Regions from separate parts of the Arthrobacter sp. AB6 genome, predicted to be linked through region 3. Evidence: riboswitches for the same ligand, from Rfam matches in the RefSeq annotation. Region 3 holds a riboswitch; each other region holds the start of a gene.
What was found. A riboswitch is a leader RNA that binds a small molecule or an ion and turns the genes downstream of it on or off. The one in region 3 is predicted to bind thiamine pyrophosphate.

Region 1 (9,527 bases), on a different contig from region 3:
TCACCTGTCCCCCTGCGTCGTGGGACGTGTAGCGGATAAAGACGCGGTTGTAACGCCAGTCGAGGTCGGGATGGTGGTTTTGTTCCTCGGCCAGACGTCCGACGGCGGCAATCAGCTCAAGTGCGGCAACCGCCGTCGGCATCTTGAAGACAGTGACCAATCCGCCATTGTCGGCCCGCCAATCAGGCAGTCCAGCCAAGGCTTCGTCGACTCGTTCCGGGGGAAGGGCGTCTTTGCCGGCCACTGCTGCTCCTTGAGTCAAGGCGCCAGCCGGTGGACAGCGGGGCCTACAAGAACTCGGCCCGGCCTTCCATCGCCGACGACGCCAGCGCGTGTTCACGGCGAGGTATGCGACCTGCCGCTTTCGCCAGCCTACCTGCGATGACGGCATGCTTGAAGGCCGCGCCCATCATGGCCGGATCCTGTGCCCGGGTCACCGCCGTGGCCAGGAGCACGGCGTCACATCCGAGTTCCATCGCCAGGGCGGCGTCGGATGCGGTACCGATGCCCGCATCCAGCACCACCGGAACCGAGGCCCGGGACACGATGAGCTCGATGTTGTGCGGGTTAAGGATGCCCAGGCCGGTGCCAATGGGCGAGCCGAGCGGCATGACCGCGGTGGCTCCCAGGTTCTCGAGCCGAAGCGCCAGGACGGGGTCGTCATTGGTGTACGCGAAAACCTTGAAGCCCCGGCTGACCAGCTGTTCGGTGGCGTCCACGAGTTCCACGGCATCCGGCAGGAGGGTGTGTTCATCAGCGATGACTTCCAGCTTCACCCAGTCGGTTTCCAAGGCCTCCCTGGCAAGCTCCGCGGTGAGGACAGCGTCCCGGGCTGTGAAGCACCCCGCCGTGTTAGGGAGGACCTTGATGCCGTGGTCCACGAGCAGCTGGAAAAGCGAGCCGGCCTCATGGGGTGAATAGCGCCGCATGGCCACGGTGGTGAGCGAGGTGCCGGAAGCCAGGAGCGCGGCGCCAAGGCCCTCCAGGCTGGGCGCGCCGCCGGTGCCCATGATGAGCCGGGATCCGAGCGCGACGCCGTCGATCACCAGGGGGTCATGAAGGTCCGGCCGGGTGCCGGCGAGGGTGCTGCGGGTTTCCGTCATGGGGGTCAGCCTCCCTGTACTGCCGTGACAAGTTCGACGTCGTCACCCTCGGTGAGTGCGGTGGCAAACCACTGGCTCCGTGGCACCACGTGGGCGTTGCGCGCCACGGCGACGCCCAGCTTCCGGCCATCGGTGGCCTGGCCGTCAGCCGCCAGTGCGCGGCCGGTGACCTCGGTGACGAGCGTGGTGATGGATGCGCCGTCGGCGACTGTATGTCCGGTTCCGTTCAGGGTGATGTTCATGCTGTCTCCTTGGGGTTGGGTGGGGTGGCCGCTGCAGCAGGCCGAACAGCGGCGCCGGAAAAGCGGCCGGGATTGAAGGGGGCCCAGCGGGGGTCCGCCCTGCCTTCGAGCAGGTCCCGGCATATCGCGGCCGCTGCCGGGGTGAGGAGGACGCCGTGGCGGAAGAAGCCGGTGGCAATGATCAGCCCTTCCACGTGGCTTTGACCTGCAGGGCCGTCCTCCAGGGGGACCCGCCCGAGCAGCGGGGCGTTGTCAGGCGTGCCGGGACGGGCCCGGGCTGTGCATTCCAGCAGCTCAAGTTCTGCGACCGCAGGCACCAGGACCTGGGCGTCGCGCAGCAGCTGGTAGACGCCCCCTGCCGACACTGCCCCGGCGCTGGTCCCGCTGTCCTTCTTCCCCAGTGCGTCCTCACGCTGCGTTGCCCCGATCACCACGGTGCCGTCCTGCCGGGGGACGATGTACACAGGGATCCCGCGGACCAGTCCGCGGACGGTGGAGGTCAGCAGCGGCTGGAGGTGGGCGGGGACGGCGAGGCGAAGGATGTCACCGTGGACCGGGCGCAAGGGCAGGTGCAGGTTTTCCGGCAGCCCGGTGAGGGCCGCGGCGTGCAGTCCGTTGGCCACTACGGTCTCCCTGGCCGCCACCGTTCCTCCGCCCTCCAGCGTGACGCCGGCGACGGCTCCGTCCCGCCAGAGCAGGCCCGCTGCCCGGTCCGGAACGGCGTAGCCCTCGGCGGCGCCGGCCACGAAGCTTCCGCCGCTCCCGGTTCCGCCCATGTGCCGGGCCAGGGCACGGCGGAGGCAGGCCACCAGCAGCCGGGGATCCACCTGGTGGTCCGCCGGTGTATCCAGCGCCGAGGCAATGGCCGGGCTCAACAGCGGCTCCCGGCGCCGGGCTTCACGGATGGTGAGGGGCTCAACCGTCAGCCCGTTGGCCTGCTGCACCCCGCGCAGGTCCAGCAGCGCCTGCCGGTCCGCGGCGTCGGCACCCAGGGCGAGGGTCGGCGTCGTAAGATACCCGGGATCCGAACCGGCGGCCGCGGCGAGGCCTGCGGCAAAACCCGGCCAGCGCCCGGAGGCCTCCAGCATGAGTTCCAGGAGGTCCTCCTCCTGGTAGTGCAGCTCGCTCACCGGGGCAAGCATCCCCGCCGCGGCCCAGCTGGCACCGGATCCGGGGGCGTCATCGATGACCACCGCTGAATGCCCGGACCTTCTCACCTCCCAGGCGATGCCGTGGCCGATGACTCCCCCGCCGATGACCGCAACGTCGGCCTCCAGTGAAGGGCCGGGCGCGGGCCGGTACGGGGCTTCGAGCGCATTGGGCATGAGTGTCTCCTTCCCTACGCCGGTATTAGCCGGATCAGGTCAAGCGGTCGGCTCTGACGCCCTCTCAGCCCGGCGCTTTATGACAGCTGCCGCGGCTCCCGCAGTACGAGGCCAAGTGTAGAGGAACTAGGCTGGCACCCATGAATGTGTCCCGCCCTCCTGCCGCTGCATCCCCCGTCCCTGCTACAAACGCCTTTCTCAAAGCCGGAGGCGGTTCCGGCGTGCAGGCCGCGCGCCTTTACCTCTGCACGGACGCGCGCCGGGAACAGGGCGATTTCGGGCAGTTCGTCGATGCCGCCTTCGCAGGCGGGGTGGACATCATCCAGCTGCGGGACAAGTCCATCGAAGCCGCCGAGGAGCTGGAGCTCCTGGCCGTACTCAAGGAATCGGCGGTGCGCCACGGCCGGCTGTGGGCGGTGAATGACAGGGCGGACGTCGCAGTGTTGTCCGGAGCCCCGGTATTCCACATCGGCCAAAAGGACCTGCCCCTCAAGGCGGCCCGGACGCTGTTGAACGGCAACGCGGCCATCGGCCTGTCAAGCCACAGCCCGGAGCAGGTGGACGCCGCCCTGGCTGCCGCCGCCGGCCCCTCGGCGCTGGACTACTTCTGCGTGGGGCCGCTCTGGGCAACTCCCACCAAGCCCGGACGGGCCGCCGTCGGGCTTGACCTGGTGAGGTACGCCGCCGCTGCTGTTGCAGGGGCGGAAGGGCAGGAGGACACGTTTGACGGCGGTGTGCCCTGGTTCGCGATCGGCGGCATCGACCACTCCAATGTTGAAGAGGTGGTGGAAGCCGGCGCACGCCGGATCGTGGTGGTCCGGGCCATTACTGAGGCTGATGATCCGGCCGCGGCCGCTGCCTCGCTCCGCAGCGCCCTGGACGGCGCCCGCCCATAACCCCGCACCGGACGGCTGTGCCTCTCCGGGCCGCTTCCGTGCACTATTGACGAAATTCGGGCTACGCTGATTTTCGTGTCACATCATCGGCTGGCCCCCAGTGTCCACGAGCACACCAATGCCCTCGAAGCGGCGTTGGGCGCGCTCCGGAGTGAGCTTGAACTGCCGGGCGCGTACCCTGACGATGCCGTGAAGGACGCCGAGGCCGCCGTGTCCGCATTGCAGCTGCCGTCCCATGATCTGACGTCCGTTGAATTCATCACCATCGATCCCGCGTCGTCCACCGACCTGGACCAGGCGCTGTTCATCGAGCGCGACGGCGGCGGCTACCACGTTCTCTACGCCATCGCCGACGTGCCGGCGTTCGTTGCCCCGGGCGGCCCGCTGGACGCTGAGACGCGGCGCCGGGGACAGACCTTTTACACGCCGGACGGCCGCATCCCGCTGCATCCGGAAGTGATCAGCGAGGGGGCGGGAAGCCTCCTTCCGGGACAGGACTGTTCCGCGTTCGTGTGGGACTTCCGTCTTGACGGTGATGCGGAGGTCACTGCCGTCACGGTGCGGCGTGCCCGGATGCGCAGCCGCGCCAAGCTCAGCTACAAGGGCGCCCAGGCGGAACTTGACGGCGGCAGCCCCTCCCCTGTGCTGCTCCTCCTCAAAGAAGTGGGCCTCAAGCGCGTGGAACTGGAGCGTGCCCGGGATGGTGCCAGCCTGAACATGCCGGACCAGGAGATTGTCCAGCTTCCCGACGGCGGCTACCGGATTGCCGCCGCACCGCAGCTGCCCGTGGAGGACTGGAACGCCCAGATATCGCTGATGACCGGCATGGCAGCCGCGCAGCTCATGCTGGCCGGAAAAGTGGGCATCCTGCGCACCATGCCCGCCCCGGATGAGCGTTCCCTGAACCATTTCCGACTGCAGACAGAGGCCCTCGGAAAGCCGTGGGACGGCGAAGTCAGCTACGGCGAATACCTCCGCAGCCTGGACCCCACCCATCCCCGCCAGCTCGCAATCCTCCACTCCGCGGGGATGCTTTTCCGCGGGGCCGCCTATACGGCCTTCGACGGCACCGTCCCGGATGACGCCGTGCAGTCCGCCATCGGCGCAGCGTACGCCCATACCACCGCCCCGCTTCGCCGCCTGGTGGACCGCTTTGTGCTGGTCACCTGCGAGGCCTTGAGTAATGGCGGAGAGGTGCCCGGGTGGGTGCGGGATGCACTGCCGTCGCTTCCCGAGATCATGGCCGGCTCGGACCAGCTGGCATCCCGGATGGAGCGCATGGCGCTGGACACCGTGGAGGCGGCGCTGCTGATCAACCACGTCGGACAGGAGTTCGACGCGATCGTCATTTCAGGGTCGAAGCCCCAGAAGGAGAACGGGAACGGCGCCATAAGCCGGAACGGCAACGGCAAGGGCAAGAACGGCAACGGCGGCTCCGGGATCATCCAGATCGCCGAACCTGCAGTGACGGCGCGCTGCGCCGGAGAACTGGAGGCCGGAACCAAGGTCCGGGTGCGCCTCATATCCTCGGACATCGCCACGCGTGATGTGCATTTCGAACTGGTGCCGAAGGTGCCGTGAACCGGGGCGGTTTTGCGGCATAACCGGGCCGCAGCGCGGGCAAAAGCCGGATTTCCATGCCCTTGCGGCTAGACTGAAGGAGTAGAAATGGATGCCCGGTCGTTGATTTCCTTGATTTGAAACCAACAAGCCCGCCCCTACGCGATCTTGAGAACCACCCGCTGGTCACCAGTGCCAGCATAAAGATAGCCCGCGATCGGCTTCCACTGGAATTGCTTGCGCGCCTGAGCGTGCTCCGGAACGGCCTGCCGGCCGGCCCGTTGAGCAGGCAGCGCCATTGCCCAAATGAATAAGGAAACTCCCCGTGAGTGAATTGCATACCCACCAGCTTTTGACGGACGACTCCGGCACCGAAACGCTTGAGCCCGAAGAAACCATCATCTCCGACGAGAAGCCGCACGAGATTGAGGAGAAGTCCTTTGCGGACTTCAACGTCCGCGCCGACATCGTGGAGTCCCTGGCCGACGCCGGCATCACCCACCCCTTCCCCATCCAGGCCATGACCCTGCCGGTGGCACTCTCCGGACACGACATCATCGGCCAGGCCAAGACCGGCACCGGCAAGACCCTGGGTTTCGGTATCCCGGCCCTCCAGCGGGTTGTAGGCCGGGACGACGCCGGCTACGAAAAGCTTGCCGTCCCCGGCGCACCGCAGGCATTGGTCATTGTTCCCACCCGTGAACTGGCGGTGCAGGTGGCCAACGACCTGCAGACTGCATCCCGCAAGCGGAATGCACGCATCGCCACCATCTACGGCGGCCGCGCCTACGAACCGCAGGTGGAGGCGCTGAAGAACGGTGTGGAAGTTGTGGTGGGAACCCCCGGGCGCCTCATCGACCTCTACAAGCAGAAGCACCTGAGCCTGAAAAACGTAAAGATCGTCATCCTGGACGAGGCTGACGAAATGCTTGACCTCGGCTTCCTGCCCGACGTCGAAACCCTGATCGCAGCAACACCGGCCGTCCGCCAGACCCTGCTGTTCTCCGCTACCATGCCCGGCCCGGTCATCGCCATGGCCCGGCGCTACATGACCCAGCCCACCCACATCCGTGCGGCGGATCCGGATGATGAAGGCCTCACCAAGCGCGATATCCGCCAGCTCATCTACCGCGCCCACAGCATGGACAAGATCGAGGTCGTCGCCCGCATCCTGCAGGCCAGGGGCCGCGGCCGGACCATCATCTTCACCAAGACCAAACGCACTGCCGCCAAGGTTTCCGAGGAACTCGTGGACCGGGGCTTCGCGGCCGCCGCCATCCACGGCGACCTCGGCCAGGGTGCCCGCGAGCAGGCCCTCCGGGCCTTCCGCAACAACAAGGTGGACGTCCTGGTGGCAACCGACGTCGCCGCGCGCGGCATCGACGTCGACGACGTCACCCACGTCATCAACTACCAGTGCGTGGAAGACGAAAAAATCTACCTGCACCGCGTGGGCCGCACCGGCCGCGCCGGCAACAAGGGCACCGCCGTCACCTTCGTGGACTGGGACGACATGCCCCGCTGGGGACTGATCAACAAGGCCCTGGGCCTGAGCGTGCCGGAGCCCGTGGAGACCTATTCGTCGTCCCCGCACCTCTTTGAAGACCTGGACATTCCCGAAGGCACCAAGGGACGGCTCCCGCGCGACAAGCGCACCCTGGCCGGAGTTGACGCCGAAGTCCTGGAAGACCTGGGCGAAACGGGCAAGAAGAACGCCCGCGGGGGCCGCGACGCAGGCCGTGACGCCGGCCGCTCCGGCGGCCGTGACAGCCGCGACCGGGACAACCGGGAACGCAGCGGCAGGCGCGAAGGCGGGCGCAGCGGCGACTCCGCTGCCCGCACAGGCGAGCGCCGCCGTCGTACGTCCGAGCCTGCCGCAGCTCCCGTTGCTGCCGGTGATGGCAACGCCGCTGCAGGCGAAGCAGAGCAGCCCTCCCGCACCCGCCGCCCCCGCACGCGCACCCGGCGCCGCAACGGCGAGGTAGTGGGCGGCGACAAGGCCACGCAGCCCGGCAGCAGCGAGGCCTAAAACCCTCCATGACTGACACTGTCTGGGCGCCGGACGGCAGCAGCCTGGTGGTCCACGCAGACAACGCGGACTTCCTTCCCTCGCTGCCGGACGGCGCCTTCACGCTGATATATGTGGATCCGCCGTTCAACACCGGCAGGGCCCAACGGCGCCAGCAGACCACCATGGTGGCCAATGCGGACGGCGCCGGCGACCGCGTCGGATTCAAGGGGCGCTCCTACGACACCATCAAGGGAGCGCTCCACCGGTATGACGATGCGTTCAGCGACTACTGGTCCTTCCTGGAGCCCCGGCTCGTGGAAGCGTGGCGCCTGCTGGCGGAGGACGGCACCCTGTACCTGCACCTCGATTACCGCGAGGTGCATTACGCCAAGGTGATGCTGGATGCGATCTTCGGCCGGGAGTGCTTCCTGAACGAGATCATCTGGGCGTACGACTATGGAGCCCGCGCCAAGAACCGCTGGCCCACCAAGCACGACAACATCCTGGTGTATGTCAAGAACCCGGCGAAGTACCACTTCGACAGCGCCGAGGTGGACCGCGAGCCGTACATGGCACCGGGCCTTGTGACGCCCGCCAAGCGCGAGCTGGGGAAACTGCCCACGGACGTCTGGTGGCACACCATCGTCTCCCCCACCGGCAAGGAGAAGACCGGATACCCGACGCAAAAGCCCGAGGGCCTGGTCCGCCGGGTGGTTGCTGCCTCAAGCCGTCCCGGCGACTGGTGCCTGGACTTCTTTGCCGGCTCCGGGACCCTGGGTGCAGTGGCGGCCAAGATGGACCGGAAGTTTGTGTGCGTGGACCAGAACCAGCCGGCGATCGACATCATGGCCAAGCGCCTGGGTGCCCATGCGGAGCTCGCCGCGTTCCCGCCCAACTAGGTAGCGCCAAGTGTCGTTTTGACCCCTCAAAACGACACTTGGCGCGACTTACTTCACCTCAGCGCGGGCCCTCGCACCGGGGTTACTCCCCCGCTCGCACCACCCTGGTACCCGTCCCCAGTTCCTCAATCCGGGCGAGGACGTCCGGTGAGGTGAGGTTCTCCCCCAGCACGTTGGGCTTGCCGGTGCCGTGGTAGTCCGACGAGCCGGTAATGAGAAGGTCATGTTTGGCCGCGAGCCGCCGCAGGAAGCCGCGCCCCTCCTCCGGATTGTCCCGATGGTCGATCTCCAGGCCCGCCAGGCCGGCGTCGATCATCTCCTGGTAGACGCGCTCCCCCACGATGCGTCCCCGGGAGGACGCCACGGGGTGGGCGAAGACCGGCACTCCGCCGGCAGCGCGGACCAGTTCGACGGCGATGGCAGGCGCGGGTGCGTAGTGCTGGATGAAGTAGCGCGACCGTGAAGTGAGGATGGAGGCAAACGCCTCCGAACGGTCCTCCACGACGCCCGCAGCCACGAGGGCGTCTGCGATGTGGGGCCGGCCGAGGGTAGCGCCCGGGGCCACATGATGGATGACGTCATCCCAGGTGAGGGGGTAGTCCTCGGCAAGGAGGGTGACCATCCGCTCGGCTCGGGTGTGCCGGGCGTCCTTGGCCTTGGTGATTTCCTCAAGGAGCCCCGGATGCTTCGGATCGTGGAGGTAGCTCAGGAGGTGCACGCTGATGCCCTCCTCCGTCCGGCAGGAAACCTCCATCCCCGGTACCAGGGCAACACCGTGCTCAACAGCTGCCAGGGAGGCTTCGTCCCAGCCGGCAGTGGAGTCATGGTCCGTCAGCGCTATCACGTCCAGGCCGGCGCGGGCAGCGGACGCCATGACGTCTGCCGGATTCTCGGTACCGTCGGAAACATTGGAGTGGGCATGCAGGTCGATCCTCACCTGTCCAGACTAGTTGACCTTGAGTTCACCCCGCGTATGCCCGGCCGCAACCCATGTCGGCGGACACACCTCCTGCGGAACCGGCCCAGCCGGTGCTCCGCCTGTTCGCGCAGCCGCGGAGCTGGTGAGACGATGGTCCCGTGAACGATGCCGAAAACACCCCGAACTCTGCTTCCCAGCCCTTGGACGAGCGCGTCAACAACCGCTCCCAGCGGCCCAGTTCCGACGCCTTCAAGGCCTTTATGGCCAGCAACTGGGCACCCTCCCGCCAGGAACTCCCCGAGCGCGACGCAGTGGCCGGCTACGCCGCGGCCCGGCGCAAGGCCATCTCCAGCCAGTTCAAAGGTGAACGCCTGGTCATCCCCGCCGGCCCGCTGAAGGTCCGCTCCAACGACTGCGATTACCGTTTCCGCCCCCACTCCGGTTTTGCCCACCTCACCGGGCTGGGCCTGGACCACGAGCCTGACGCGGTGTTGATCCTGGAGCCGGCGGAGGAAGGAAAGGGCGACGACGGCGGCAACCACCGTGCCACACTGTACTTCCGGCCCTTGGCG
Region 2 (9,527 bases), on a different contig from region 3:
CCCGTGAGGAGGGTTCCGGCGACGGCTGAACACCGTTCGGCGTGCTGCTAGACGATGTCCTGGCTCTTGGCGAACCGGGTGATGGCGCGCTGGGTGCCACGGTTTGCCAGGACCTGGATGATGGTGCTCACCGAGGCAGAGATCAGGGCGAACGTCAGAGCCGAGTGAAGGCTCGTGGGGACGTCCTCGTGCTTGCCGGTGGGGGGCTTCCGGCCGGTGGTCTTTTCCCAGATGGCGTTGACGAGCTTGGTGCCGACAAAGCCTGCGCCGAGGCTCACGCCAGTGCCGAGCAGCTTGATGAAAAGGTTCATTCCTAGTACTCCTTGCGGGCGGAAAACGGGCTGTCCCTAGCCTAACCGGCGATTGCGGCCGGCCGGTGCAGGCGCTGCTCAGGTTGCCGGGGGTTCCGTCCGGAACTTGACCATCTTGTGCGTCCCATCGCAATAGGGCTTGATGGCTGACGCCCCGCAGCGGCACAGTGCCACGGTTTTCCGTTCACGCGGCAACGGTTCCCCGGAGGGCGTGACGATCTCGAAGTCGCCGCGCACAATCAGCGGACCGTCGGGGCACACCACGATGGAGCTCTCGGCCGGTTCCTGGTTCATGCGAGCTCCTGTTTTAGGTTGCCGGGGGTGATGGACGGCGGCGGGGAACTTGCGCCGCTCATGCTGCTGCCGGCACTGCCGCCCTTAGTGAGGTCCCGCCGTTCTCCCAAGACTGCAGGAGATGGGCGGACAGCCTGCCGTCCAGCGCCATGGCTGCCGTGGCACCGAACAATACATCTCCAAGAAGTCCTGGTTCGGCTTCCACCAGGCCGCCGGCCAGGTCGCGGCCGGCGATCTGCTCGTGGACGGCGTCTGCTTCCACGTGTTCATCGAAATAGTGGGTGACGGCGGCATCGAAACCATGCCGCCGGAAGCCGCTGCCGTATAGGCGGTTGGGCTGGGAGGAGGTCATCTCATAGATGGCCAGGTGCCCGGTGATGGCACCCCGCAACCGGCGGTTAAGCCCGAACAGGGACATCAGGTTCACTGCGGCGAGGGAGACGGCCGGGACGGAATCGACGTAGGCGCCGTATTCGTCCGCCATCCCCAGGCCCCGCAGGGTGCGGGCGAAAAGTGCGCTGTGCATCCGTTCGGGACGTCCGCCGCCGTACTCATCCGCCTGGATTTCCACCAGCGCGGCCTTGGGGCGCCCGGCGAGCCGGGGAATGGCAAAGGTATGGGGATCGGCCTCCTTCAGCTGGTAGATGGACTTATGGATCAGGAATTCCTTGAGCTGATCCAGGCTGGCCTTCTTCGCCACGTACCGGGAGAGGCTGGGGCCGGTATCTCGGGCTGCGAGGCCGAACAGGACATCGGCCACAGCGTCGCTGGTGGGACGCGAGGCCGCGGGAAGCTCCAGTTCGCCGGCTGCTTCACGGGCGGCCCGCCTGAGCGCGGCCTCGAACGGCTTTTCCAGCAGCTGGCGGACCTGGATCAGTCCCGGCGCCCATTCCCACTCATCGCTGACGCCTGCGAGCCCGGTGTAGTGGAGCTCGTAGAGGCAGAAGAGCGTCAGCTGGAGGTCGTCATCGCCGATGATGTCCGGGGTGGCGGCCAACTGGCTGCTGACCGCCCGGTGCAGTCCCGCGGCGCGGTCATCGGCAGTTCCGTCGTCGGCGGTTCGGCCGTCGGGGCGGGTGCCAATGGAGCAGGGTACCTCCGTGAGAAGGGCGAACAAGGCGGCGCTGGCGGGACCGCGCGCTTCAGGGATTTTCATAGTGCTCCTTCAGGTCCGGCGTTGGTGCCGGTTCCGCGACGTCGTTGCTGGGGCTTCCGGGCCGGTTGCTGCTATCGCTGCTGGCAACGCCTGCGGGGACAGCGGGGCCTCGGGCAGCCAGGGTGATGGCCAGCGCAATCATGGCCAGGCCGAGGGCCAGGTGCAGCCAGTCGTCCGCGTTGTTCGCAGGGAGGAAGTTGGCAGGCGTGGTGTCACCCGCCAGGAAGCCGTACAGCCAGAGGAGCAGATAGGTCACGCCGCCGTAGATAAGGAAGTTCCTGGCTTGGGGATGCGTCCGCGCCATCAGGACCCCTGCAAGCCCGAAGACCAGGTGTACCGCGTTAAGGAGCACGGACACCTGGAAGACGCCCAGCAGCAGCGCCCCTGAACCAGGTCCGGCAAGGCCCAACGAGCCATAGTTGGAGGTAACGCCGGGGATGAAGCCCAAGATGCCCAACAGGAAGAAGACCGTTCCAATTCCGAGGGCGGCATTTTGCAGGCGTGTTCGGGGGCCCGTCAGGCGGGTGCTGGCTGCCATGTCCTGTTCTCCTCAAAACCCGGGAGACAACATAGTAAGCATGATTACTAAATAAATGCTAAGCAGCCTTTGTGTTTCTGCTGCCGGGTGGACGTGCGTCCAGCGTGCGGGTCACTCCGCCAGCATTGGCATCAGTCCGCTCCCGCGGAGCGGAGGATTTCACGCAGGGCCTCGACCACCAGGTCGTGATCCTGCACCTGGGGAAGCCCCGAAACCGTAACAGTGGCCACGGCGCCCACTCCGGTGACGTACAGCGGGAAGGAGCCGCCGTGCGCGGCGTACCGGCGCTGGTCGAACCAGCCCTGGTCCTCGATCCGGCCGCCGCGAAGCCGGCCGCGCAATCCCACCAGCAGTGAGGGGATCTCGTACCGTGCAGCAGTGCGCTGCTTCGCCCGGATCCAGTGATCGTTATCCGGCGTCGCACCGGGCAGTGCCGCATGGAACAGCACCTGCCCGCCCTTGGTGATGTCAATCGCGATAGGCAGCCCGCGCTCCTTGCCCAGCTCCACCAGGAGCAGTCCCAGGTTCAGGGAGTCGTCGAGGGAGAAGCCTGGAAACTGCAGTTCCCGGACTTCGCCTTCAATCCGGGCGATCAGTGCCGCCAGCGATCCCTCCGGCTGGATGGCATCGGAATCCGGGTCGAAGTCGGTCACATGCGGGGGATTGGCAGCCATGGCCCACAATCTACCCCCGCCGCGGTGTAAACTGGCAACGCCCAACAGGGTATTTCTGCAACGAATCATTTCAAGCAAAAGCAACATTCAACGACAGGGGAGCGCCGCCGTCGGGCATCACTGGCAATGCCAGGATCCGCAGGTGGGCGCTGAGAGTGCGGGCAGCCGCAGACCCTCGAACCTGATCCGGTTAGTACCGGCGCAAGGGAGTCGAGTTCTCGAAGTGCGCGCAGCGGCAGCATAGCCGGCGGCCGCGTCCACTTTCCCCTCCTGTTCCTCAGGAGGATCACATGGCAACAACAGCAGTCAAGAAGACCAGCAGCAAGTCCTGGCGCGTCGTGGACATCGTGGTGGCGGCCCTCATCGCCATTGCCGGCGGCGTCATTTTCTGGGCATGGTCCCAGGGCGCGGCCGCAGTGTCCGGCCCCATGAACGCCACCTACCCGCCACTGACCGGCCTGATCGCCGGCGGCTGGATGATCCCGGCCGTGCTGGGCATGCTCATCATTCGCAAGCCCGGCGCCGCGCTGTTCTGCGAGACGGTAGCCGCCACCGGTGAGCTGCTCATGGGGTCCCAGTACGGGGCTTCCGTGCTGTTCTCCGGCTTCGTCCAGGGCCTCGGCGCGGAAATCATTTTCGCGATCTTCGTATACCGGAAGTTCAACCTGCCCGTGGCACTGCTGGCCGGTGCCGCCGCCGGTTTCTTCTGCGGCCTCAACGACTCCTTCGCGCCGTGGGGCTGGAACATCGCCTACTCCGGCGGGGACAAGCTGGTGTACATCGTCTTCACCGCCATCTCCGGCGCCATTATCGCCGGCGCCCTGTCATGGATCGCCACCCGCGGGCTGGCCAGGACCGGGGTCCTGAGCTCGTTCGCGTCGCGGAAGGCAGCAACGGAGCCTGTCTTCTCCTGATGTCCGCACCTTCCCGCCAGGGCGCGCCCACCGCAGTGCGTCCCGCCGCCGTCACGGCCCGCGGCTGGGGCTGGCGGCATGCCGGGCGCGCCAAGCCGGCGGTCCATGCCCTCGACCTGGACATCCGTCCGGGAGAGCGGGTGCTGCTTTTGGGGCCTTCCGGCGCCGGCAAGTCCACCCTCCTCCATGCTTTGGCGGGGGTCCTGGGGGATGTGGACGACGACGGCGGCGCGGCCGGCGATTCCGACGAGTCGGGTTCGCTGCTGGTTGACGGAGCCTCCCCCCGCGAGCAGCGCGGGCGCGCCGGCCTCATGCAGCAGGACCCCGAAACGCAGGTGGTCCTGTCCCGCGTGGGTGACGACGCCGCCTTCGGCGCCGAGAACCTCGCCGTGCCCCGCCACGCCATCTGGAGCCGCGTGCACGAGGCGCTGGACGACGTCGGACTTTCCCACCTCCCGCTGGACCATCCAACGTCGGTACTCTCCGGCGGGCAGAAGCAGCGGCTGGCGCTCGCGGGCATCCTTGCCATGCGTCCCGGTCTCATCCTGCTGGACGAGCCGACGGCGAACCTGGACCCGGCCGGCGTGCTGGAGGTCCGCGACGCCGTGGCGCGGTGCCTGGACAAAACCGGCGCCACGCTGGTGGTGGTGGAGCACCGGGTGTCCGTGTGGAAGGACCTGGTGGACCGGATTGTGGTGCTGCAGCCCGGCACCGACGCGAAGGAGGCCGTGCTGCTGGACGGCCCGCCGGACCAAGTGCTCAGGGAAGCCCGGAGCATGCTGATTGCTGCCGGGGTGTGGGTGCCCGGCTATGTCCCGGACACCCGGCTGCGTGCGGCGGATCCAGCCCGGGGGACGGGTGGCCTCCTGCTCGCTGCCGAGGAGCTGGCGGTGTCCCGTGAACGGGCGGGGCGCAGCGGCTTCCGGAAGGTGCCGCCGGTACCCGTGCAGGCGGATATTTCCGCCCAGGTCCGTGCCGGGCAGGCCTTGGCGGTGACGGGGCCGAACGGGGCAGGGAAGTCCACGCTTGCCCTGACGCTCGCCGGGCTTCTCGAACCCGTGGCCGGGAAGGTTTCGGCCACGCTGGACCTGAGCCGCGGCGCCGGAATAGACCCGTACAAGTGGAAAGCCGAGCAGCTCATCGAGCGGATCGGCACCGTGTTCCAGGAACCCGAGCACCAGTTCGTCACCGGGAAGGTGCTGGACGAACTGATGTTTGGCCCACGGCACCTTGGCCATGGCGGGGAGCGCGTGGACGAGCTGCTGGAGCGCCTGCGGCTCACCCACCTTGTGGACGCCAACCCCTACACGCTTTCGGGCGGGGAGAAGCGGCGGCTGTCCGTGGCGACGGTCCTGGCTGCGCATCCCCAGGTGCTGGTCCTGGACGAGCCTACGTTCGGCCAGGATGCCAACACGTGGGCGGAGCTGGCATCCTTCCTGTCCGAGCTGCTGGACGGCGGCACCGCCGTGGTCTCCGTGACCCATGACGCCGAGTTCACGGCCGCGCTGGGCGGAACGGAACTGCGGATGGCTCCGGCGGAAACGGCGGCACCATGAGGCAGGAGCTGAACCTGCGCGGCAACAATGCGCTGCTGGCCAGGGCCAACCCCCTCAGCAAGTTCGCCGCCGTCTTCCTCATCACGGCCGTGCTGGCACTCTCCATCGACTGGGTGTCCGCATCGGTGGCGCTGGCCTTTGAAGTCCTGCTGTTTCCCCTGGCCGGCCTGACGCCCGCCCTGCTGTGGCAGCGCGGCTGGCCGCTGATCCTCGCCGCCGCAGTGGGAGGCTGGAGCACCTCCATCCTGGCGCCGGACAGCGGAAAGACGCTGATCGACGTCGGCATCTGGACCATGAGCGAAGGGTCCCTGGAGCTGGGCGTGGGCTTCACGCTGCGGGGGCTGGCGATTGCCCTGCCGGCAGTGCTGCTGATGAGCTGCACCGACCCCACAGACCTCGCTGATGCGCTGGCGCAGAAGGCGCGCCTCCCGCACCGGTTCGTGCTGGGAACCCTCGCCGCCATGCGGCTGGTGGGCCTGATGGCCGAAGAATGGCAGACCATCGGGATGGCCCGCCGCGCGCGGGGGGTGGGTTCCCGCGGCAGTGCCCTGCAGCGCGTGAAGGCGACGCTGGGGCAGAGCTTCGGGCTGCTGGTCCAGGCGATCCGCCGGGCCTCGAGGCTCGCGGTGACCATGGAAGCCCGCGGCTTTGGCGGCGGCCGCCGGACGTGGGCCCGCGAATCGACCTACAGCGTGTTGGATGCGTGGGTTCTTGCCGGCGGTGTGGTGATGGCGGCAACAGCGGTTTTTGCCGCCGTCTCCCTGGGCACCTGGAACATGGTGTGGCTGGGGAACTGACAGCCGGCCAGGCCTACGGGCACGAAGAGTCGTAGTCGGAACCCCTCGATACAAACTGGGTCAACTCCACCTCGCCGCCGCCGGTGAGGGGCGCAGACGCACTGGCCATCGCTGCTCCTTACGCGTTCCGGGATCCTGCCGGCCAGCTCGGGAGTGAGTAAAGGTTGCTCGACCCGCTGACAGTTCTGTCCGGTTGGCGTCCTTGTCCGTGTACGACCAGCTGTTTTCGGTCTCCACATCCAGCCAAGGAGCGATTGCACTCCCTCTCCCGGGGAGGGCGCCGCGTACGCTGGCGAGCCGCAGATGAGGAGCTGGGCCGCGAGTAACAGTGCCGCCATTCCTGGCACGCTCCGAGTGCTCCGGGCCGGAAATGCCCCGCTACCTGGCATGGGCGGTGCTGGTGTTCGGCGCATACTGCCTCCCTTGCCGTTGGACCAGCGTCAGTCTCCCGCCCTTGAAGGGCTCGGTCAAGGAATCCGACGCCCTTCGATCGCATCGTTCGGGTAAACGCTCTTCGGTGGCTGCTGATTAGGCCGGATAACCGGGGCGCTTAACTCATTTATGATATAAACTTGAGTATGACGCAGGAAACCGCTGAACACGTTGCCGCCATGTTGAGGGATGCCCGGGCCGAGAAGGGCTGGACCCAAGGACAGTTGGCTGCCGAGCTGGGGACGAGCCAGAGCGCCGTTGCCCGCATGGAACAGGGCAAGCAGAACCTGAGCCTGAAAATGATCCAGCGCCTTGAAGCGATCTTCGACAGGAGCATCGTGAACGTGGGCAAGCCGCAGATGACCCACCTGCGCGTTGAAGGCGGGCGCACCCTTTCGGGTTCGGTGGACGTCAACAGCAGCAAGAACGCCGGAGTGGCTTTGCTGTGCGCCAGCCTCATCAACCGGGGAACCACCATTCTTCGCCGCCTTGCACGCATCGAAGAAGTGAACAGGATCGTTGAAGTCCTGACCAGCATCGGTGTGGAATGCACCTGGCTCAACGACACCGACCTGCGGCTCCGCCGCCCGGCGGTCCTGGACCTGGGCGCGATGGACGTTGACGCCGCACGCCGCACGCGGAGCGTCATCATGTTGCTGGGACCCCTGCTCGCTGAGTCAGCCAGGTACAAGCTTCCGTATGCGGGCGGCTGTGATCTTGGTACCCGGACGGTGGAGCCGCACATGCAGGCACTGCGCCAGTTCGGACTCTCGGTGGAAGCGACGGCGGGCTTCTACGAGGTGCAGGCCCCGTCCGCGGACACCCGGGACCGCTCCTTTGTCCTGACTGAGCGCGGCGACACCGTCACCGAGAACGCCATCATGGCCGCAGCCCACCGCGAAGGCACCACTGTTATCCGGAATGCCAGCCCCAATTACATGGTGCAGGACCTCTGCTTCTACCTGGAGATGCTGGGGGTGGTTATCGAGGGGGTGGGGACCACCACCCTGAAGATCACCGGGCGACCATCAATCGATGCCGAGATTGAGTACTTCCCGTCGGAGGATCCCATCGAGGCCATGAGCCTGATTACCGCCGGGATTGTCACCAACTCGGAGGTGACCATCCGGCGCGTGCCGATCGAGTTCATGGAAATCGAGTTGGCAACCCTGGGGCAAATGGGGCAGCAGTTGGAGATCTCGGGCGAATACACGGCCCGCAACGGCCGGACCCGGCTGGTGGACGTCACCACCAAGCCTTCCGAGTTGCGTGCTCCGGAGGACAAGATCCATCCGATGCCGTTCCCCGGGCTAAACATCGACAACCTGCCCTTCTTTGCGGTCATCGCGGCGAACGCCCATGGCCAGACCATGATCCACGACTGGGTGTACGAAAACCGCGCCATCTACCTGACCGAGCTGAACCGGCTGGGCGCCCAGGTGCAGCTCCTTGACCCGCACCGGATCTACGTCAACGGCCCCACCAGGTGGCGCGCCGCCGAGGTTGGCTGTCCGCCAGCGCTCCGCCCGGCAGCGTGCCTGCTGTTGGCGATGCTTGCCGCGCGGGGAGTGTCCGAGTTGCGGAACATCTATGTCATCGAGCGCGGCTACGAGGACCTGGCGGAACGGCTCAACACCATCGGGGCGAAAGTGGAATACTTCCAGGACTAACCATTCACGCTTCGTCATGAAGTGCTGTTGACCCTCAATTTCGTCCCTGTTGTCGGAGAATGTCGGTATGCGAACTTTCGGCGTCGAGGAAGAGCTCCTGATCGTTGATCCGGAGAGCGGGGAGCCGCTTGCCCTGGCGGACGCGCTGCTGTCCGGCCGCCGAATGGCCGCCGACGACGCCCCGGACGACCCCCGCCTTCTGGAGACGGAAGACAAAACCGTTTACGACGACGACGAAATGGGCCTGAGCGCCGAGCTCAAGCTGGAACAGATCGAAACCCAGACCCGGCCCTGCCTGGAGTACCGTGAACTCCTGGAACAGATCCGCGCCGGGCGGGCACTGGCGGATAAGGCAGCCCAGAAAAACCATGCCCGGGTGGCAGCCCTGGCCACCTCGCCGCTGGGCTTGGCCAGCCACACCACTCCGGACCCCCGCTACGCGCGGATGCTTGAGCGCTTTGGCCTGACCGCCCAGGAGCAGCTGACGTGCGGCTTCCATGTGCACACCTACATTGAGTCGCACGACGAAGGCGTGGCCGTCCTGGACCGTATCCGTGACAAGCTCGCCGTCCTTACCGCCTTGAGTGCCAATTCACCTTTCTGGAACGGCATCCAGACCGGCTTTGAGAGCTACCGGACCCAGGCCTGGAACCGGTGGCCGACGGCCGGGCCCACGGGTATCTATGGCACTTACTCCGCGTACCGACGGGTGGTCACGCGGCTCCTGGACAGCGGGGTCATGCTGGATGAGGGCATGTTGTATTTTGACGCCCGGCTCTCCCGCAACCATCCCACGGTGGAAGTCCGCGTAGCCGATGTGTGCCTCCGCGCTGAGGACGCCGCACTTATTGCTGTCCTGGTGCGCGCCTTGGTGGAGACTGCGAGCCGGGAGTGGCAGGACGGCGTCGATCCTGCCCCCGTGCCCACGGTGCTTTTGCGCATGGCATCCTGGCAGGCGAGCAGTGCGGGCCTGTGCGGGGAACTGCTTGACTTTGGCACGTTCCGTCCGGCGAGGGCTGCTGACGTGGTGCGCTCGCTGGTGGACTACGTCGCCCCGGTACTGCAGGAACAGGGCGAACTTGCCCTGGCCCGGCAAGGGGTGGAGGACATCATTGCGCGCGGTACAGGAGCTGCCGAACAGCGGAGGGTCCGGGACAAAGTCCTGTCCGTGTCGCAAGGCGGAGA
Region 3 (9,527 bases):
GATCCAGCCGGAGTCACCCAGAATGCGTGCGGCCTTGGCCGGCACCGGGATCACGCCGGCGCTGATGTTCCGGATGGTCACCCACACGAAGAGCGGAATCATTGCCGCCCATACAATCATGCAGAACGGGCACAGGATGTGGATGACGTACAGCGCCTGCGACCACAGCCACACCACAAACGCGAAGCCGAGTGTGACGCCGGCCTGCAGGCCAAGCCAGTACCACCGGGCAAAGTTGGCGCCGGCGAGCAGCGCCATTCCCACCGTGATGGTGATGGCGAAGGCCACGATTCCGATGAACATATTGGGGAAGCCGAACAGCGAGCTTTGCCAGGTCTGCATCACCTGGCCGCAGGAGATCCAGGGGTTCACATCGCACACCGTGGTGTGGTTAGGATCCTTGAGGACCTCCAGTTTCTCCAGGACCAGTGTTCCGGAGGCAAGCCAGCCAACCACCCCGGTGACCACCAGCAGCCAGCCGAGGGGCCGGTCGCGGGTCATGGGCGGGCGGGCTCCGGCCTCGCTGGTGTCCGGATCAACAGTCCGCTCCGGCGTGTGGGTGCCGCTGACGGGGGAAATGCTGGGCATTGGCAAGGCGTCCTTTTCATCGGGTGCTCCTTGCCCGATTGTAACGCCGGCGGCTGAAAAGACCCTTCAGGGAAGGGAACAGGCAGCGCCCCTTCCGCCGTGGAATAGTCCGGGTATGAGAGAATGAACGTGGCTGGAACCCGATCCACATTCGGACTCCGGTCCGGTGGCTTGTTCGCAAGACCGCCAGTGACGAGCAGCGCGGGCTTTGGGTTTGTTGATCCGGCCTCCCGCAACTCCATTGGGCGGCACCTGGTTGTGGCATTTGGAAACAACGGGTTTTTGAACATCCTGCCGGCCCCCACGGGCTGCCGCACCCCACTGCCGGTGCGAACCTGGGGGTATCCACTTGACTTCTGTCAACGCCTGCGGGTTTTGACAATATGTGCCCCAATGGGTGCCGGATGTGGCGGTACGTCAGGGGCAGGAGTGTTGCCACATATGGATAATGAACAAGTTTTAGCCGTTAACGATGAAGCAGCGGCCACGGGTGCCGCGGCCGAGCCGAAGAAGGCCACGAGGACCAGGCGGAAAGCCGCTCCCAAGGCCAGTGACGCCCTCGCCGAAACAGACGTCGCGGGCGCAGATTCCGTGCAGGCAGAGGCCAGGGCCGCAGAGCCCGGCACGAACGCAGTGCCGGATCCTGACGCCGCTGAGGCGAAGGCCCCCGTCCGCAGGAGCCGTTCCAGGAAGAAGGTTGACCCCGCCGAGCCGCTTCCGGCTTTCGCCGAGGAGGCAGCCGCCGCTGCCGGTAACGACGCCGGCACGCAGGCTGCGTCAGCCGGCGCGCCTTCGGAAGCCGCCGGGGAGGACGCAAAACCCGTCCGACGCCGGCGGGTTGCCACCCGCAAGACCTCCGCCCCCGCGGTGGCGGCCGCGGCGGAGCAGGCAGAGACGCCGGCGGCAGAAGCCGCACCCGCTGAAGCTGCACGCGCTGAAGCTGCGCCCGCCCCCGAAGCTGCACGCGCTGAAGCTGCACCCGCCCCTGAAGCTGCACCCGTTGCCGGCCCGGCGGCTGCCGCAGCTGAACCGGCAGCCGCCCCTGCTGCAAAACCTGAAGCCGCCTCCGCCGCGGCAAGCCCTTTCGGCTCCCTCTTTTTGGAGCCCGGCTCCGCCACCTCCGTCCTGTTCCAGGCCCCGGATCTCAGCGCCGTAGTCCGGCCCGCACCGGCCGCCATGGAAGAAGCTGAAGAAGAGGACACCGAGGACGATTCAGACGACGCCGGTAACCGCCGGAGGCGCCGCGGCCGCGGCCGCCGCGGACGCAGCAGGACCGGTGAGCGTGACGGCGAAGACGCCGAGAACTCTGATGCAGAGACCGATGCTGCCGATGACGCCGATGAGGAATCCGGTGCGCAGGCCGACGAGGGCGTGACGTCCCGCCGTCGGCGCCGCCGCCGCCGTGGCGACCAGGACCTTGAACTGACGGGCGGCGGAGACGACGATCCGCCCAACACGGTGACCCGCGTCCGCGCACCGCGCGCCGTGAGCGAACCCGCGGTCAGCAACCGGGTCACCAGCGTCAAGGGTTCCACCCGCCTGGAGGCCAAGAAGCAGCGCCGCCGCGAATCACGCGACACCGGCCGCCGCCGCACCGTCATTACCGAAGCCGAGTTCCTGGCCCGCCGGGAGTCTGTGGACCGGCAGATGATCGTGCGCCAGCGCGATGACAGAATCCAGATTGCCGTCCTGGAAGACGGCGTCCTGGCCGAGCACTTTGTCTCCAAGACCCAGCAGGATTCCCTGATCGGCAACGTCTACCTGGGCAAGGTCCAGAACGTGCTGCCGTCCATGGAAGCTGCCTTCGTGGACATCGGACGCGGCCGCAACGCCGTCCTGTACGCCGGCGAAGTCAACTGGGACGCCGTGAACCTCGAGGGCAAGCAGCGCCGCATTGAAAACGCGCTCAAGTCCGGCGACACCGTGCTGGTCCAGGTCACCAAGGACCCCGTGGGCCACAAGGGCGCGCGCCTGACCAGCCAGATCTCGCTGCCGGGCCGCTACCTGGTCTTCGTTCCCGGCGGTTCCATGACCGGCATCTCCCGCAAGCTGCCCGACGTCGAACGCAACCGCCTCAAGCGGATCCTCAAGGACCGCCTCCCCGAGCAGGCCGGCGTGATTGTCCGGACCGCTGCGGAAGGCGCCTCCGAGGAAGAGCTGACCCACGACATCAACCGGCTGCGGGCACAGTGGGAAGGTATCGAAAGCCAGTCGAAGTCCACCAAGATCCTTGCTCCGGAGCTGCTGTACGGCGAACCGGACCTGACCATCAAGGTGGTCCGCGACGTCTTCAACGAGGACTTCTCCAAGCTGATCGTCTCCGGCGAGGAAGCCTGGGACACCATCGAGGCGTACGTCACCTACGTTGCTCCCGATCTCGTGGGGCGCCTCGAGAAATGGACCAAGGACCAGGACATCTTCAGCGCATGGCGGATCGACGAACAGATCCACAAAGCACTGGAACGGAAGGTCTTCCTGCCCTCCGGCGGCTCGCTGGTGATCGACCGCACCGAGGCCATGACCGTGGTGGACGTCAACACCGGCAAATTCACCGGCAGCGGCGGCAACCTTGAAGAGACCGTCACCAAGAACAACCTGGAAGCTGCGGAGGAAGTGGTCCGCCAGCTCCGCCTGCGCGATATCGGCGGCATCATCGTCATCGACTTCATCGACATGGTCCTGGAATCGAACCGCGACCTCGTCCTCCGCAGGATGGTGGAGTGCCTGGGACGTGACCGCACCAAACACCAGGTTGCCGAAGTAACGTCGCTTGGCCTGGTGCAGATGACGCGCAAGCGGATGGGCACCGGGCTCCTTGAAGTGTTTGGCGAGCAGTGCGAGGCCTGCGCCGGCCGCGGCGTGGTGACCCACGATGACCCCGTGGAGCACCGCCGGGCCAACATCGTGGCGGCTGAACACCATGTTCAGCGCTCGGACGCCCGCCCGGACGTCCGGAACGAAAGCCACCGTACTGAGGCGCAGCGTGGGGACAGCAGCCAGCCCGGCGTCCGTCCCGACCGGAAGCGCCGCCGCGGCCGCGGCGGCCAGCAGGTGGACGCTGCTCCCGCAGCTGCCCTCCACGTGCACACGGTCCACGCCGACCCCACGGACGCCGAGCGGCACGCCAAGGCCGAAGCCACCCGGCTTGCCCTTGCCAACATTGCTGCGGCAGCGCACGCCGCCCATCTGCACGACGACGAGGTGGCCGCGGCCAGGCAGGCTCCGCAGGCCCAGCCCGCGGCGCCGGCGGAAACAGGGAAGCACGACGGCGACGCCTCCAGGCCCGCCGCCGTCCTCACCTTCGGCGGGGAGGAAGTTGCCCTGCCGTTCGTGGAGCACGCGGAGGAGCAGCAGCCGAAGCCCGCCCTGACGCTGGACCGCCTCGCTGAGGCCTTCGCCCACCTCGGTGAACCCGCCCCGGCCGCCGAAGCCACGGCCGGGCAGCCGGGACTGCCGGCGCCGGAACAGGCGCAGCGGGAACCGGAACAGGTCCGGGCGCCGCAGGCGGAGTCTCCGCAGGTCCGGTCCGAGCAGCTGCAGGCTGCCCCTGCCGCGCCGGAGAAGGACTATTCCGACCACACCGTGGAACAGTCCCGCCCGCGCCGGGCACGCCGCAACCGCAGCGCCAGCCGCGCCCAGGGGGCGGCCAACCAGACCTCCGTCCAGCAGCACGAGAATGTCCCCGCCGAGGCGGCAGGGCACTCACACTCAGCAAAGGCGCCGGAAGCTGGCCAGGCAGGTGCCCCTGCAGCAGGCAACGCCAAGCCTGCCGCGGAACCCATCATCCTGGGCGTCGGGGTTCCGGCTTCGGAGCTCTAGGCCACCGCACGCGACACGCCAGGATGCCCGGCCGCCCACCACGCGTGGGCGGCCGGGCATCCGGCATTTAAGGCCGCAACAGTCGCACGGCGTCACCTTCGCCCTGAGCCCAGCAAAAAAGCTAGGCTGGTGAACCGACACGGGGTGCCGCGCAGAGGGCCGGCTGAGATCCACACCCGTTGAACCTGTCCGGCTAGCACCGGCGAAGGGATGTCTCTTGTCTTCAACTCTCGAAATGCCTGCTGCCACCGTTGAGGGCGCGCCTGCTCCTGCAACACAGTCCGGCCAGCGGCGGGACGTGCCCCGGGTCCTCTCCATTGCAGGCTCCGATCCTTCCGGCGGAGCCGGCGTCCAGGCGGACCTGAAAAGCATCGCGGCCCACGGCGGCTTCGGAATGGCTGCCATCACTGCCCTCACCGTGCAGAACACCCGCGGCGTGCGCGGCGTCCACGTTCCCCCCGCGGCCTTCCTTACCCAGCAACTTGACGCGCTCAGTGAGGACATCAGCATCGACGCCGTGAAAATCGGGATGCTGGGTGACACCGGCGTGATCGAAGCTGTCCGGGCGTGGCTCGAAAAAGTGCGTCCCGGCGTCGTGGTTTTGGACCCTGTCATGGTGGCCACCAGCGGTGACCGGCTCCTGCAGGAATCCGCCGAAGCCGCGCTACGCGGGCTGCTGCCGCTGGCGCACCTCATCACGCCCAACCTGGCTGAACTTGCCATGCTGGTGGGCGGGGACGTGCAGGAGAGCTGGGAAGGCGCCCTGGAACAGGGCCGCGAGCTCTCCTCCGCCACGGGGGCGACGGTGCTTGTGAAGGGCGGGCACTTGGCGGGGGAAGAATGCCCCGACGCCCTTGTCAGCACTGCGGGCACGCTTGGCCAGGACGTGGTGGTGGTCCCGGGCAAGCGCGTGGCCACGCGGAACAGCCACGGCACCGGTTGTTCGCTGTCATCAGCCATGGCCACAGTCCAGGTGCGGCTGGGGGACTGGGAGGCAGCCCTCCGGGAGGTCAAGCCCTGGCTGTCCGGCGCGCTGGAGGCCTCGGAGGCGTTGCAGGTGGGAACAGGCAACGGGCCCGTCCACCACTTCCACCACCTTCAGCCGCAGCCTGCTGAGGGCAGCTTCGCAGCGCAGCTGTGGGCTGAAGCGGAGAAGCACCTGGAGGCCATTTATTCCCTGGGGTTTATCCAGGGACTGGCCTCCGGCGACCTGGCCGAGAAGCACTTTGGCTACTACCTGGCCCAGGACGCCATCTACCTTAACGGCTACTCACGGGTGCTCGCGCGTGCCAGCGCCCTCGCCCCAACGGAAGCCGAACAGCTCTTCTGGGCGCGCTCCGCCCAACAGTGCCTCGAAGTCGAATCTGAACTGCACCGCTCCTGGCTCAGTACACGGACCGTTGAGCCGCGGCTGGGGCCCGTGACCAAGTCCTACGTGGACCATCTGGTGGCGGCATCGGCGTCGGGCAGTTACGCCGTGCTGGCGGCAGCAGTCCTGCCGTGCTTCTGGCTGTACGCCGAGGTGGGCAAGACGCTTCACGCCCAGTTCGTTGCTGCCGGGGAACCAGCAGGCCACCCCTACGCGGAGTGGCTGCGCACGTACGCGGATGAGGACTTCGCTGCGGCCACCCGCAGGGCGGTTGCCATTGTGGACGGGGCCGGCCGCGCAGCTTCCGCAGGGGACCGGACAGCCATGGCCGCGGCGTTCAGGCAGTCGTGCCGGCTGGAAGTTGAATTTTTCGACGCGCCGCGCCTTCATTCCTGACGGCCGCACGGCCACAGCACCGGTACTATGGTGGGGCACCCCCCCGGCCAGGGAAATGTGTTGTGGTACCTATCACAGACAACCCGCCGGAACCAGCCTCATTTGCGGCCGAAGGCAAAATTAGCGTATTCTAGATCTTCGGTGCTTACGCCAACACTTGGGTTATGACCCCACGGCGTTGAGGCACAGCGAGAGCCCAACCAATTCAGGCACCGGGTTCCGCACGCAAATTTGTAATAAACGTCGAGAGAAGTGAGTTCCCAAGTGGTGTACGCGATTGTCCGCGCAGGCGGCCGCCAAGAGAAGGTTTCCGTTGGAGACTTCGTTACCCTGAACCGCGTCGCCGGTGGAGCTGGCAGCACCATTCAGCTGCCCGCACTGCTCCTGGTTGACGGTGACAAGGTCACCTCCGCCGCTGCTGACCTGGCCAAGGTAACTGTTACGGCTGAGATCCTCCAGGACCTCCGTGGTCCTAAGATTGTGATCCAGAAGTTCAAGAACAAGACCGGTTACAAGAAGCGCCAGGGTCACCGCCAGGAACTGACCAAGGTCAAGATCACTGGTATCAAGTAACCTTCCGTTACTGTTCAGGTTTTTCAGCAGATTCCCCAGAATTTAGAGGCAGGCATTTCAGATGGCACATAAAAAGGGCGCGAGCTCCACTCGCAACGGTCGTGACTCCAACGCACAGTACCTCGGCGTCAAGCGCTTCGGCGGCCAGGTAGTTTCCGCCGGCGAGATCATCGTCCGCCAGCGCGGCACCCACTTCCACCCGGGCGCCGGTGTTGGCCGCGGCGGCGACGACACCCTGTTCGCCCTGACCCCGGGCGCCGTTGAATTCGGCACCCGCCGCGGTCGCCGCGTCGTCAACATCGTTGCTGCTGCAGCTGCAGAGTAACAACCAGTTCTGAAGCGGTGGAGCGGGCCATATGGTCCGCTCCACTGTTCTTTTAACCGCATTACAATCGTCTTGGCGCCTGAGGGTGCCGAGGAACAGCTTTGAGGAGATCCACGTGGCCAGCTTTGTAGACCGGGTAGTACTGCACGTATCCGGCGGTAGCGGCGGCCACGGGTGCGTCTCCGTCCACCGCGAAAAGTTCAAGCCGCTGGGCGGTCCCGACGGCGGCAACGGCGGCAATGGCGGCGACGTGATCCTTCGCGTGGACCACCAGACCACCACCCTCCTTGACTACCACCACGCGCCCCACCGGCACGCCACCAACGGCGGTCCGGGCATGGGTGACTGGCGCGGCGGCAAGAACGGCGAAACGCTCATCCTTCCCGTCCCGGACGGCACGGTGGTCAAGTCCAAGGACGGTACCGTCCTCGCCGACCTCGTGGGTGAAGGCACCGAATATGTGGCGGCAGCCGGCGGCATCGGCGGCCTGGGCAACGCCGCGCTCTCCTCACAGAAGCGCCGCGCCCCCGGCTTCGCCCTGCTCGGCATCGAAGGCGAATCCAGCGATATCGTCCTGGAACTGAAGTCCATCGCGGACATCGCCCTTGTGGGGTTCCCGTCCGCCGGCAAGTCCAGCCTCATCGCCGCCATGTCCGCGGCGCGGCCCAAGATCGCCGACTACCCGTTCACCACGCTGGTTCCCAACCTGGGTGTGGTGCAGGCCGGCGACGTCCGCTTCACCATCGCCGACGTGCCCGGGCTGATTGAAGGCGCCAGTGAGGGCAAGGGCCTCGGCCACCACTTCCTCCGCCACGTGGAGCGCTGCGCTGCGCTGGTGCACGTCCTGGACTGCGGCACCCTTGAGGCTGACCGCGACCCCCTTTCGGACCTGGCCGTCATCGAGGCAGAGCTGGAAAAGTACGCGGTGGACATGAGCTATGCGGGCCAGGACGGCGATGTTGTTCCGCTCAACCACCGCCCCCGCCTGGTGGCACTGAACAAGGTTGACCTGCCCGACGGCAAGGACATGGCGGAGTTCGTCCGCCCGGAACTCGAGTCCCGCGGCTACCGTGTCTTCGAAATCTCCGCCACCAGCCATGAGGGCCTGCGCCAGCTGGGCTTCGCCATGGCCGAAATCGTCAAGGCCGCCCGTGATGCTGTTGCCGCTGCGCCGCCCAAGGTACAGCCCGTTGTCATCAAGCCCCGCGCGGTTAATGAGGCAGGCTTCCGGATCCGCCGGGAAGAAAAGGGCCTTGAGCCGCTGTTCCGAGTACTGGGCGAAAAGCCGGTGCGCTGGGTCAAGCAGACGGACTTCACTAACGAGGAAGCCATCGGCTACCTCGCTGACCGCCTGGCAAAGCTCGGCGTGGAAACGGAGCTGTTCAAGCAGGGCGCCAAGCCGGGCGACACAGTCGTTATTGGCGAGGATGACGGCGTCGTCTTTGACTGGGAGCCCACCATGATGGCCGGTGCCGAACTGCTGGCCTCGCCTCGCGGCACCGACGTCCGGTTCGCCGACATCGGCGACCGCCCCACGCGCGGACAGAAACGTGAAGAGCAGCAGGAACGCAAGGACGCCAGGGCCGCCGCCCGCGCCGAGCTTGAAGCCGAGCGCAAGGCCGGCATCTGGACCGAGTCCGTGAGCAGCCGCCGGGTTGCCAAGCCGCTCAAGGAGAGTGGACTGGACGCAGACAATGACTTCTAGCGCTGCAGCAGCGGAGCCGCTGGCGCGGCCCGTGGACAGAAGCGTGCTGGCCAACGCGCGCCGGATCGTGGTGAAGGTTGGCTCGTCGTCGCTGACCAGCATCAAGGGCGGCATCTCCGAAGAGGCGCTGACTGCCTTGGCCGACGCGTTGGCGGCCAAACGCAACACCGGCACCGAAATCATCCTGGTGTCCTCCGGTGCCATCGCCGCGGGCCTGGCCCCGCTGGGCCTCTCCAAGCGGCCGCGCGACCTTGCGACGCAGCAGGCAGCGGCCAGCGTGGGGCAGGGCCTCCTCATGGCCCGCTACACCCATGCCTTCGGGGCGCACGGCGTGACGGTCAGCCAGGTGCTGCTCACCGCCGAAGACCTCATGCGGCGCAGCCAGCACACCAACGCGTTCCGCGCCCTGGACAGGCTGCTCAACCTTGGCGTGGTGCCGGTGGTCAATGAAAACGACACCGTGGCCACGCACGAAATCCGCTTCGGGGACAATGACAGGCTCGCTGCCCTGGTGGCCCACTTGGTCCGGGCTGACGCCCTCGTGCTGCTGTCCGACGTCGACTCCCTCTACGACGGCCCGCCGTCGCTTGGCGCGAAGCGGATCCCGCTTGTGGAAGGGGCTCATGACCTGGAGGGTGTTTCCATCGGGAAACCAGGCAAGGCCGGCGTGGGCACCGGCGGGATGCTGACCAAGGTGGAAGCGGCCACCATGGCAGCCGGTTCCGGCATCCATGCCCTTGTCACTTCCACCC

Region 1: another riboswitch for thiamine pyrophosphate. It lies ahead of thiO (glycine oxidase ThiO); the one in region 3 lies ahead of thiD (bifunctional hydroxymethylpyrimidine kinase/phosphomethylpyrimidine kinase).
Region 2: another riboswitch for thiamine pyrophosphate. It lies ahead of Q9R30_RS16690 (ECF transporter S component); the one in region 3 lies ahead of thiD (bifunctional hydroxymethylpyrimidine kinase/phosphomethylpyrimidine kinase).

The regions. Positions count from the first base shown of each region.
Region 1 is NZ_JAUZVL010000035.1:14,524-24,050, reverse strand. It holds gene Q9R30_RS18855 (4a-hydroxytetrahydrobiopterin dehydratase) at 1-244, opposite strand, end outside; gene Q9R30_RS18850 (thiazole synthase) at 288-1,103, opposite strand; gene thiS (sulfur carrier protein ThiS) at 1,109-1,345, opposite strand; gene thiO (glycine oxidase ThiO) at 1,342-2,670, opposite strand; TPP riboswitch at 2,665-2,782, opposite strand; gene thiE (thiamine phosphate synthase) at 2,811-3,566, shown strand; gene Q9R30_RS18830 (RNB domain-containing ribonuclease) at 3,642-5,147, shown strand; gene Q9R30_RS18825 (hypothetical protein) at 5,285-5,425, opposite strand; gene Q9R30_RS18820 (DEAD/DEAH box helicase) at 5,452-7,155, shown strand; gene Q9R30_RS18815 (DNA methyltransferase) at 7,164-8,036, shown strand; gene Q9R30_RS18810 (PHP domain-containing protein) at 8,119-8,973, opposite strand; gene Q9R30_RS18805 (aminopeptidase P family protein) at 9,114-9,527, shown strand, end outside.
Region 2 is NZ_JAUZVL010000026.1:823-10,349, reverse strand. It holds gene mnhG (monovalent cation/H(+) antiporter subunit G) at 1-29, shown strand, start outside; gene Q9R30_RS16715 (DUF4235 domain-containing protein) at 48-311, opposite strand; gene Q9R30_RS16710 (CDGSH iron-sulfur domain-containing protein) at 390-605, opposite strand; gene Q9R30_RS16705 (iron-containing redox enzyme family protein) at 664-1,761, opposite strand; gene Q9R30_RS16700 (DUF4383 domain-containing protein) at 1,748-2,299, opposite strand; gene Q9R30_RS16695 (heme-degrading domain-containing protein) at 2,431-2,973, opposite strand; TPP riboswitch at 3,059-3,199, shown strand; gene Q9R30_RS16690 (ECF transporter S component) at 3,264-3,887, shown strand; gene Q9R30_RS16685 (ATP-binding cassette domain-containing protein) at 3,887-5,443, shown strand; gene Q9R30_RS16680 (energy-coupling factor transporter transmembrane component T) at 5,440-6,240, shown strand; gene Q9R30_RS16675 (UDP-N-acetylglucosamine 1-carboxyvinyltransferase) at 6,819-8,342, shown strand; gene Q9R30_RS16670 (glutamate--cysteine ligase) at 8,410-9,527, shown strand, end outside.
Region 3 is NZ_JAUZVL010000002.1:111,253-120,779, reverse strand. It holds gene Q9R30_RS01960 (vitamin K epoxide reductase family protein) at 1-588, opposite strand, end outside; gene Q9R30_RS01955 (Rne/Rng family ribonuclease) at 1,030-4,407, shown strand; TPP riboswitch at 4,538-4,635, shown strand; gene thiD (bifunctional hydroxymethylpyrimidine kinase/phosphomethylpyrimidine kinase) at 4,643-6,172, shown strand; gene rplU (50S ribosomal protein L21) at 6,437-6,745, shown strand; gene rpmA (50S ribosomal protein L27) at 6,807-7,070, shown strand; gene obgE (GTPase ObgE) at 7,186-8,775, shown strand; gene proB (glutamate 5-kinase) at 8,765-9,527, shown strand, end outside.